Regions from separate parts of the Mesorhizobium sp. J8 genome, predicted to be linked through region 2. Evidence: predicted binding sites of a transcription regulator. Region 2 holds the regulator's gene; the other holds the start of a gene.
What was found. Region 2 encodes LexA, which represses DNA repair genes until DNA is damaged. Its sites were predicted from a motif close to TGTTCNNNNTGTGTTCNG; they were not measured.

Region 1 (4,239 bases), 3.2 Mb from region 2:
CTCTGGCCTGCCGGCCATCTCCCCCACAAGGGGGGAGATCGATGTCGCGCCGGCTTTCGCCAATCTCCGACGTCGCAAAAATGAGCGAGGCGCCGAAACTGCCAATCTCCCCCTTGTGGGGGAGATGTCCGGCAGGCCAGAGGGGGGCGCGAAGGAACGCGGCGCTTTTTATATGCAGAGCGCCCTACGCCGCCGCCATGATCTCCGCATAAGTGCCGAAATCGACATTGCCGCCGGACAGCACCACGGCCACGCATTTGCCGGCGAGGTCGATCTCGCCGGATGACAACGCGGCCAGCGCGACGCAGCCGCCGGGCTCGACCACCAGCTTGAGATAGGCCATGGCGTCGCGCATCGCCTGGGCGGCGGCCGCGTCGGAGACGGCGATGGCGCCGGCGAGATTTTTCCGGTTGATCTCGAAGGTGATGGCGCCGGGCTCGGCGGTGAGCAGCGCGTCGCAGATCGAGCTGTGGCCGGGTTGGTTCGCGACCCGCTCACCCTTGGCCAGCGAGCGGCGCGTGTCGTCGAAATGCTCGGGTTCGACCGCCCAGACCTGCGTGCGCGGCGAGGCGTCCTTGACGGCGACGGAAATCCCGCTCGAGAGGCCGCCGCCGCCGCAAGGCACGACGACGGCGTCGAGCACCACGCCGAGCGCCTTGGCCTGCCGCATCAGCTCCAGGCCGATCGTGCCCTGGCCGGCGATGATGGCCGGATCGTCGAAGGGCGGCACCAGCACCATGCCCTTCTCGATATAGGGGCGTACGACCGCCATCCGGTCGTCCTTGAAGCGGTCGAACGGCACCACCTCGGCCCCCATCTTGCGGACATTGCCGACTTTCAGCGCCGGCGCGTCGGCCGGCATGGCGATCACCGCCTTGACGCCGAACATTGCGGCCGAGGCCGCCACGCCTTGCGCATGGTTGCCGGAAGAGAAGGCCACGACGCCGCGGCCGCGCTCTTCCTCGCTCAAGCTCGACAGCTTGTTATAGGCGCCACGGATCTTGAAGGACCCGGTGCGCTGCAGCGTCTCGGGCTTGAACAGGATGCGGCCGCCATGGCGCTTGTTGAGCTCCGGCGATTCGATCAGCGGCGTTTCGACGATCAGGCCGGAAAGCCGCTCGGCGGCGGCGCGGATGTCTGAGATGCCGGGCAGGGTGATCATGGGCGAGGGCCTTGCGAAGAACGGGGTGGCCCATGGTGCACGGAAAAGACCGTAACGCGCCAACGAAAAAATGTCATGGAGACAAGCTTGGCGATGGCGTCGTCGTCGGCTACTCGTCGCCTTCGACGACCCGCAGCCTGAGCTGGCCGGTCTTTGAATCGGCCACCCGCGCGCCGGCGTCGGCCTTTGGCGCCGCGTTTCGCGAGGGCTCGGTCTCGCTCTCGGCGAATTCCAATGCCTCGATCTTCTGGCCGCGCTTGGTCACCTTCGACGTCGACACCAGGATGTCGTCTATGTCGCGCGCCGCCTGGCCGAAATGCGTTTGCAGCCGGCGCACCCGCTCGTCGACCCGCGCCACATCCTCCATCAGCCGGATGACCTCGCCCTGGATCAGATGCGCCTGCTCGCGCATGCGGGCATCCTTCAAAATCGCCTGGATCACCTGGATCGACAGCATCAAGAGCGAGGGCGAGACGATGACGACGCGGGCGCGATGCGCCTTCTGCACCACTGCCTCGAAATTCTCGTGGATCTCGGCGAACACCGATTCCGACGGCACGAACATGAAGGCGGTGTCCTGCGTCTCGCCCTGGATCAGGTATTTTTCGGCGATATCGCGGATATGCACCTCGATGTCGCGCCGGAACGCCTGCGCCGCAACCTTCTGCATGTCGGCGCCTTCGGCGGCGCGGATGGCGTTCCACGCTTCCAGCGGGAACTTGGCGTCGATCGCGAGCATCGGCGCTCCGTTCGGCATCCGCACCAGGCAGTCGGGCCGACTGCCGTTGGAGAGGCTCGCCTGGAATTCGTAGGCGCCATGCGGCAAGCCGTCGGCGATGATCGCTTCCATGCGCGACTGGCCGAAGGCGCCGCGCGTCTGCTTGTTGGAGAGGATCGCCTGCAATTGCACGACCTGGCCGGCCAGGGACTGGATGTTGCCCTGCGCGGTGTCGATCACCGCCAGCCGCTCCTGCAGCTTGGCGAGGCTTTCATGGGTCGATTTGGTCTGCTCGGCCATCGTCTGGCCGAGACGGCCGGTCATGGCGTCGAGCCGCTGTCCGAGCGACTGGGTAAGCTCGGCCTGCCGCGCCCCGAACACTTCGGCGATCGCCCCCATGCGCCCCTGCATCTCGGCCTGCGCCTGCAGGACGTCGGCTATGCGGGCCTCGGTGTCGCGGGCGTGATCGGCGGCTTCCGCCGCGGCGGCCGCGCGCGCCGTGGCCGCGCGCCACAAGGCTATGACCAGCGCCGCGAAGAGAACGACGAACAGGGCGATGGTGAAGGCAAGCACATGGCCGAGCGTGATCGTGGAGGCGCCAAGCCGAGCGACTGGTTGCGAAAGGATGGAGGTCATGTCGTTCATGAGGGGCAGCATAACCGATTCGGCGTCCTGGCACAGATCAAAACGTGAACAGGCCGAGCATGCCCCGGTTGACGCTTGTCAAGTGAGGTCTTAGGTGAGACGCCATGTCGATCAAGCCGCTCATCATCCTTCCCGATCCCGTCCTGCGCCAGGTTTCCAAGCCGGTCGAGCGCGTCGACGCCGATCTGCGCAAGCTCGCCGACGACATGCTGGAGACCATGTATGACGCGCCGGGCATCGGCCTTGCGGCGATCCAGGTTGGCGTGCCGCGGCGTCTGCTGGTCATCGACCTCGCCAAGGAAGGCGAGCCGCCTCAGCCGCATGTCTTCATCAATCCGGAGATCCTCGAAAGCGCCGACCAGCGCTCGGTTTATGAGGAAGGTTGCCTGTCGATCCCCGACTATTATGCCGAGGTCGAGCGCCCGGCTTCCGTGCGGGTGAAATATCTCGACCGCGACGGCAGATTGCAGGAGATGCAGGCGGAAGGCCTGATGGCCACCTGCCTGCAGCACGAGATCGACCATTTGAACGGCGTGCTGTTCATCGATCACATCTCGAAGCTCAAGCGCGACATGGTGGTGCGGAAGTTCAAGAAGCTCGCCAAGGACAAGGCCCCGGGCAAGATGGTGGGCTAGGGCCGTCTTTTCGGCCGAGCGAGCACCTGAGCCTAGTGCAAAACAGGATCGCAGCACCTCATGCCGCTTCGCGTCATCTTCATGGGCACGCCGGATTTTTCCGTGCCGACGCTGCGCGCCATCGCCGAGGCCGGCCACGAGATCGCGGCCGTCTACACGCAGCCGCCGCGCGCCGCCGGCCGGCGCGGTTTGGAATTGACGCCATCCCCGGTGCAGCGCGAAGCCGAGCAGCTGGGGCTCGAGGTGCGCTCGCCGACATCGCTGAAAAGCGAGGCCGAGCAGCAGGTTTTTGCCGGCTTGCAGGCCGATGTCGCTGTCGTCGTTGCCTATGGATTGCTGCTGCCGAAGGCCATTCTGGACGCACCGAGGCTGGGCTGCCTCAACGGCCATGCCTCGCTTTTGCCACGCTGGCGTGGTGCTGCTCCCATCCAGCGCGCAATCATGGCCGGCGATGCCGAAACCGGCATGATGATCATGAAGATGGAAGAGGGGCTGGATACCGGGCCGGTGGCAATGGTTGAAAAAGTCGCCATCGCACCCGATATGACGGCCGGCGAATTGCATGACCGCCTGATGGTGGAGGGCGCTTCGCTGATGGTCGAGGCGCTCGCGCAGTTGGGGATAAATTGTCTGACATTTACCCCGCAGGCGGCGGAAGGGGTGACCTATGCCCGAAAGATCGATAAATCGGAGACACGCGTAGACTGGACGCGGCCTTCTGGCGAAGTCCACAATCACATTCGCGGCCTCTCGCCCTTTCCGGGCGCGTGGTGCGAGGTCGAAATTGGCGGCCGCATGGAGCGGCTGAAACTGCTTCGCTCGACGCTCACGGATGGCGTCGGCGAGTCGGGAGGAATTCTCGATGACCGGCTGACGGTCGCCTGCGGATCGGGCGCGGTCAGGCTGGTCGAAGTTCAACGGGCGGGCGGAAGGCCTGCCGCCGCGCAGGAGTTTCTGCGCGGAGCCAAGATCGCAAAAGGAACGAAACTCACATGAGCATGATGTCGATACGCGCGGCGACGCCGCGGGATCGCGAGGCGATCCGCCTCGTCGAAGAGCATGCCTTTGGCCAGCAGGCG
Region 2 (4,239 bases):
CAAGAAGGGCGATGTGCTGGGCACGGCGCGCATCGCCGGCATCATGGCGGCGAAGAAGACGCATGAGCTGATCCCGCTTTGCCATCCGCTGCTTCTCACCAAAGTGGCCGTCGACATCGAGCCGGACCGCACACTGCCTGGCCTCAGGGTCACCGCGCTTGCCCGCGTCACTGGCAAGACCGGCGTGGAAATGGAGGCGCTGACCGCCGCTTCGGTCGCGTGCCTCACCATCTATGACATGGCCAAGGCGGCGGACCGCGGCATGGTCATTTCCGGTATTCGGCTGGTCGAGAAGACCGGCGGCAAGTCCGGCGACTATAAGGCGGATGCCTGATGGCCCTGGTTCCGGTCGCCGAAGCGCTCGAACGCCTGCTCGACAGCGTGGCGCCTTTACCGGGCGAAAGCATTCCGCTGGCGGACGCGGCCGGGCGGGTCCTGGCGGAACCGGTTGTGGCGCTGCGCACGCAGCCGCCCTTCAACGCCTCGGCGATGGACGGCTACGCTGCGCGCTCCGCCGATGTTGCCGCTGCGCCGGCGTGGCTTGAAGTCATCGGCATGGCGCCGGCCGGGCGCGGCTTTTCCGGGACCGTCGGCGACGGCCAGGCCGTGCGCATCTTCACCGGCGCGCCGCTGCCTGAAGGCGCCGACACCATCGTCATCCAGGAAAACGTCCGTGATCTCGGCAGTGGCCGGATCGAGGTGACGGAACCGACCGCGCAAGCACGCAATGTGCGCCGCCGCGGGCTCGACTTCGTCGAAGGCGACGTGCTGCTCGAAAAGGGCCGTGTGCTCGATGCCGCAGCCCTCTCGCTGGCAGCCTCGGCCAACCATCCCGCCTTGAATGTCGTACGCCGGCCGCTGGTCGCGATCATCGCCACCGGCGACGAATTGCTGCCGCCGGGCAGCACGCTCGGCCCCGACCAGATCATCTCGTCCAACGCCTATGGCGTTGCCGCCGCCGCCCAGTCGGTCGGCGCGCGTGCGCTCGATCTCGGCATCGCGGCGGACCGTAAGGAGGCTATCGCCGCGCTGGTCAGGAAAGCGGTCGAGGCTAACGCCGATGTCATCGTCACGCTCGGCGGCGCCTCGGTGGGCGATCACGACCTGATCCACGACGTGCTGACCGGCGAAGGCATGAAGCTCGACTTCTGGAAGATCGCCATGCGCCCGGGCAAACCGCTGATGTTCGGCCGGCTTGGCAATGTCCGCTGCATCGGCCTGCCCGGCAACCCGGTGGCCAGCATCGTCTGCTCGCAGCTGTTCCTCAAGCCGCTGCTTGCCCGGCTAGGCGGCCGCGACCATAAGCAGGACGTGCGGACGGCCCGGCTGGGCGCAGCGATGCAGGCCAACGATCTCAGGCAGGACTATGTGCGCGCCGTGGTGCGCGACAATGATGGCACGCTCGTTGCTACCCCTTTCGGCATCCAGGACTCCTCGATGCTGAGGATGCTCGCCGATGCCAACGGCCTGATCGTGCGCGAGCCCTTCGCGCCGGCCGCCGAGACCGGCGCCGAATGCCGCGTCCTGATGTTACGCTGAACAAAACGTCAACAAATTCACTAAACTTTAAACGGTTGCGGAACACAACTGGAACAGATAGTGTTTGTTCTGGGTTTGTTTTTCTGATTCTGGTTTCAGAACCCGTGGGGGCCGCCATGCTGACGCGCAAACAACATGAACTTCTGATGTTCATCCACGAAAGGCTGAAGGAAAGCGGGATTCCGCCGTCTTTCGACGAGATGAAGGAAGCGCTCGATCTCGCCTCCAAATCCGGCATCCACCGGCTGATCACGGCGCTGGAGGAACGCGGCTTCATTCGCCGGCTGCCGAACCGGGCGCGCGCGCTGGAAGTGCTGCGCCTGCCCGACTCGATCGCCCCCGGCCTCAATGCGGCGAAGAAGTTTTCGCCGAGCGTCATCCAGGGCAGCCTGGGTCAGAACAATCTCAGCCGTCAGGTGAAGCCCGCTACCGCATCGCGCACCCCGACGCCAAGCAATGACGACGATGCCGGCTCGGCAGTGTCCATCCCGGTGATGGGCCGCATTGCCGCCGGCGTGCCGATCGACGCCATTCAGCATCAGACGCATTCGATCACCGTTCCGCCGGACATGATCGCCGGCGGGGAGCATTACGCGCTGGAGGTCAAGGGCGACTCGATGATCGAGGCCGGCATCTTCGATGGCGACACTGTCATCATCCGCAACGCCAACACGGCAAGCCCGGGCGAGATCGTGGTGGCACTAGTCGACGACGAGGAAGCGACGCTCAAGCGCTTCCGCCGCAAGGGAGCCTCGATCGCGCTGGAGGCGGCCAACCCGGCCTACGAGACCCGCATCTTCGGGCCGGACCGAGTGAAGGTGCAGGGTAAGCTTGTCGGGTTGATCCGCCGCTACTGATCCGGTTGTGAAGATTTCGCATCCGTCCGCTCAGGCTTTTGATAGGGCGGCAATCCTCTCGCTTCGCGCGTATATTTCCGCTGCTCGTGCCAGGGCCGATATGGCTCTTCCACCGCATAACGAACGGCCGGCCGCGCGGTTGCCGATTGCGGATCGAAGAAGACGGCGGCGCTGCCGTCAAGCGCCAGTTGCCGCTTGGTGACGACAAGCACGCGCGGATCCCAGCAGGGATTGTAGGCCGTGGCGTCATTGATGACGATGAGGTCGGCGAAGCCGCAGGCCGGCCGGGCGTTGTCGCGGTTCTCCACGAGGGCGACGATGGCGCCGGACGGATGCCGGCCGATGCAGAGATCGCCCGTGCAGTAGAAAGGCGACCCCGGCGGCAGATCGACGGGGTCGGCGATGTCGAGAGCGTCCTTGGCGAATGTCTCTGGCGGCACGATTGTCTCGGCTTTCAGCGCACGTTTCCAGTTGTCAGTCGTGAACTCGTTGGAGCGTTCGCGATTGACGGCAAGCTCCCCGCCGCCGATCGGCATCGCGACCAGATGCGCGTCTTCCGAGATCAGCACGTCCGGCGTGCGCACATGCGGAATGGCCAGCAGCGCGGCGAGCGCGAAGGGAACGGCGGCAAGCCTCAGCCAGGTAGTGGCCATGGTCGCGATGACCAGCGCGATCGTCGCCAGCAGCACCGACTGGATCGAGATCAGCCCGACGGCGTCGACCGGCGAGCGCTCGGATATCCACGCCGAAATGGCGATCATCACCGTCAACCCCTTGCCCATGACAAAGAGGAACGGACCGTCAAAGCCGAAGGGCATGGCCAGCGCGCTCAACACGGCAAATGGCATGACGATCAGCGAGACGATCGGCATCACCGCCAGATTGGCGAGCAGGCTGAGCGGCGACACGCGCTGGAAGTGCCAGATCGCAAACAGCAACGTCGCGCTGCCCGCGATGAGCGAGGTCACGGCGGCGCCACCCACGCCAACCGCCAGTTTTCGCGACAGGAACCTCACGAACGAACGCTTTGCCGGCGGCACGGTCGCTTTGCCAGCGCGATAGTCGGCAAAGCCAGCATAGGCGCCGACCAGGGCCGCGGTGGCGGCGAAGGACATCTGGAAGCTCGGGCCGACCACTTCGTGCGGCGACACAAGGATGACGGCAATCGCCGAGATCGCCAGGTTGCGCATGGTGAGCGCCGCGCGGTCGAAGAGCATCGCGGCGAGCATCACGGCGAGCATGATGAAGCTTCGCTCGGCCGCCACCACGATGCCGGAGATGACGAGATAGGCAGCGATCGAGAGGAGCGCGATCCCGGCCGCGTATTTCTTTACCGGCCGCCGCGACGAGAAATCGGGAAACAGCGCGAAGGCGCCGCGCAAAAGCACCATGATCGTGCCGGCGACCAGCGCCATGTGCAGGCCGGAAATCGAGATGATGTGATAGATCCCGGTGCGGCGCATCGACTCGTTGATTTCTTCCGGAATGCCGGCGCGCACGCCGACGATTAGCGCCGCCGCGATCTCGCCCTCGGACCCTCCGATGCTGCTCCTGATGTGATCGGCGATCCCTTCGCGCGCGTTCTCGATTGCCGATGCCACACGCGCGCCAAAAGGCGCCTCCACCGGCGCGACAAGTTTCGGATCGCCCAGGAAGAAACCGCTGCCGCCGATGCCGGCAAAGTAGCTGTCGAAGGAAAAGTCGTAGCTGTCCGGCCGAACCGGACCGGTCGGCGGCAGCAGCTTCGCATGGCCCGTCAGCATCGATCCGGCCGTCATGCCGGGCGGGATCCTGCGCGCCGACAGCCTGACGCGGTCCGGCGCGTAGCGCAGCTTCGGATGCT

Region 1: a site for LexA is predicted at 2,559-2,576, ahead of MJ8_RS00700 (DNA recombination protein RmuC). Genes of this name have one in related genera too.

The regions. Positions count from the first base shown of each region.
Region 1 covers NZ_AP024109.1:133,332-137,570, forward strand. The annotation lists gene MJ8_RS00695 (threonine/serine dehydratase) at 185-1,162, opposite strand; gene MJ8_RS00700 (DNA recombination protein RmuC) at 1,272-2,525, opposite strand; gene def (peptide deformylase) at 2,630-3,160, shown strand; gene fmt (methionyl-tRNA formyltransferase) at 3,221-4,156, shown strand; gene MJ8_RS00715 (GNAT family N-acetyltransferase) at 4,153-4,239, shown strand, end outside.
Region 2 covers NZ_AP024109.1:3,612,115-3,616,353, forward strand. The annotation lists gene moaC (cyclic pyranopterin monophosphate synthase MoaC) at 1-334, shown strand, start outside; gene glp (gephyrin-like molybdotransferase Glp) at 334-1,539, shown strand; gene lexA (transcriptional repressor LexA) at 1,656-2,396, shown strand; gene MJ8_RS17350 (ComEC/Rec2 family competence protein) at 2,390-4,239, opposite strand, start outside.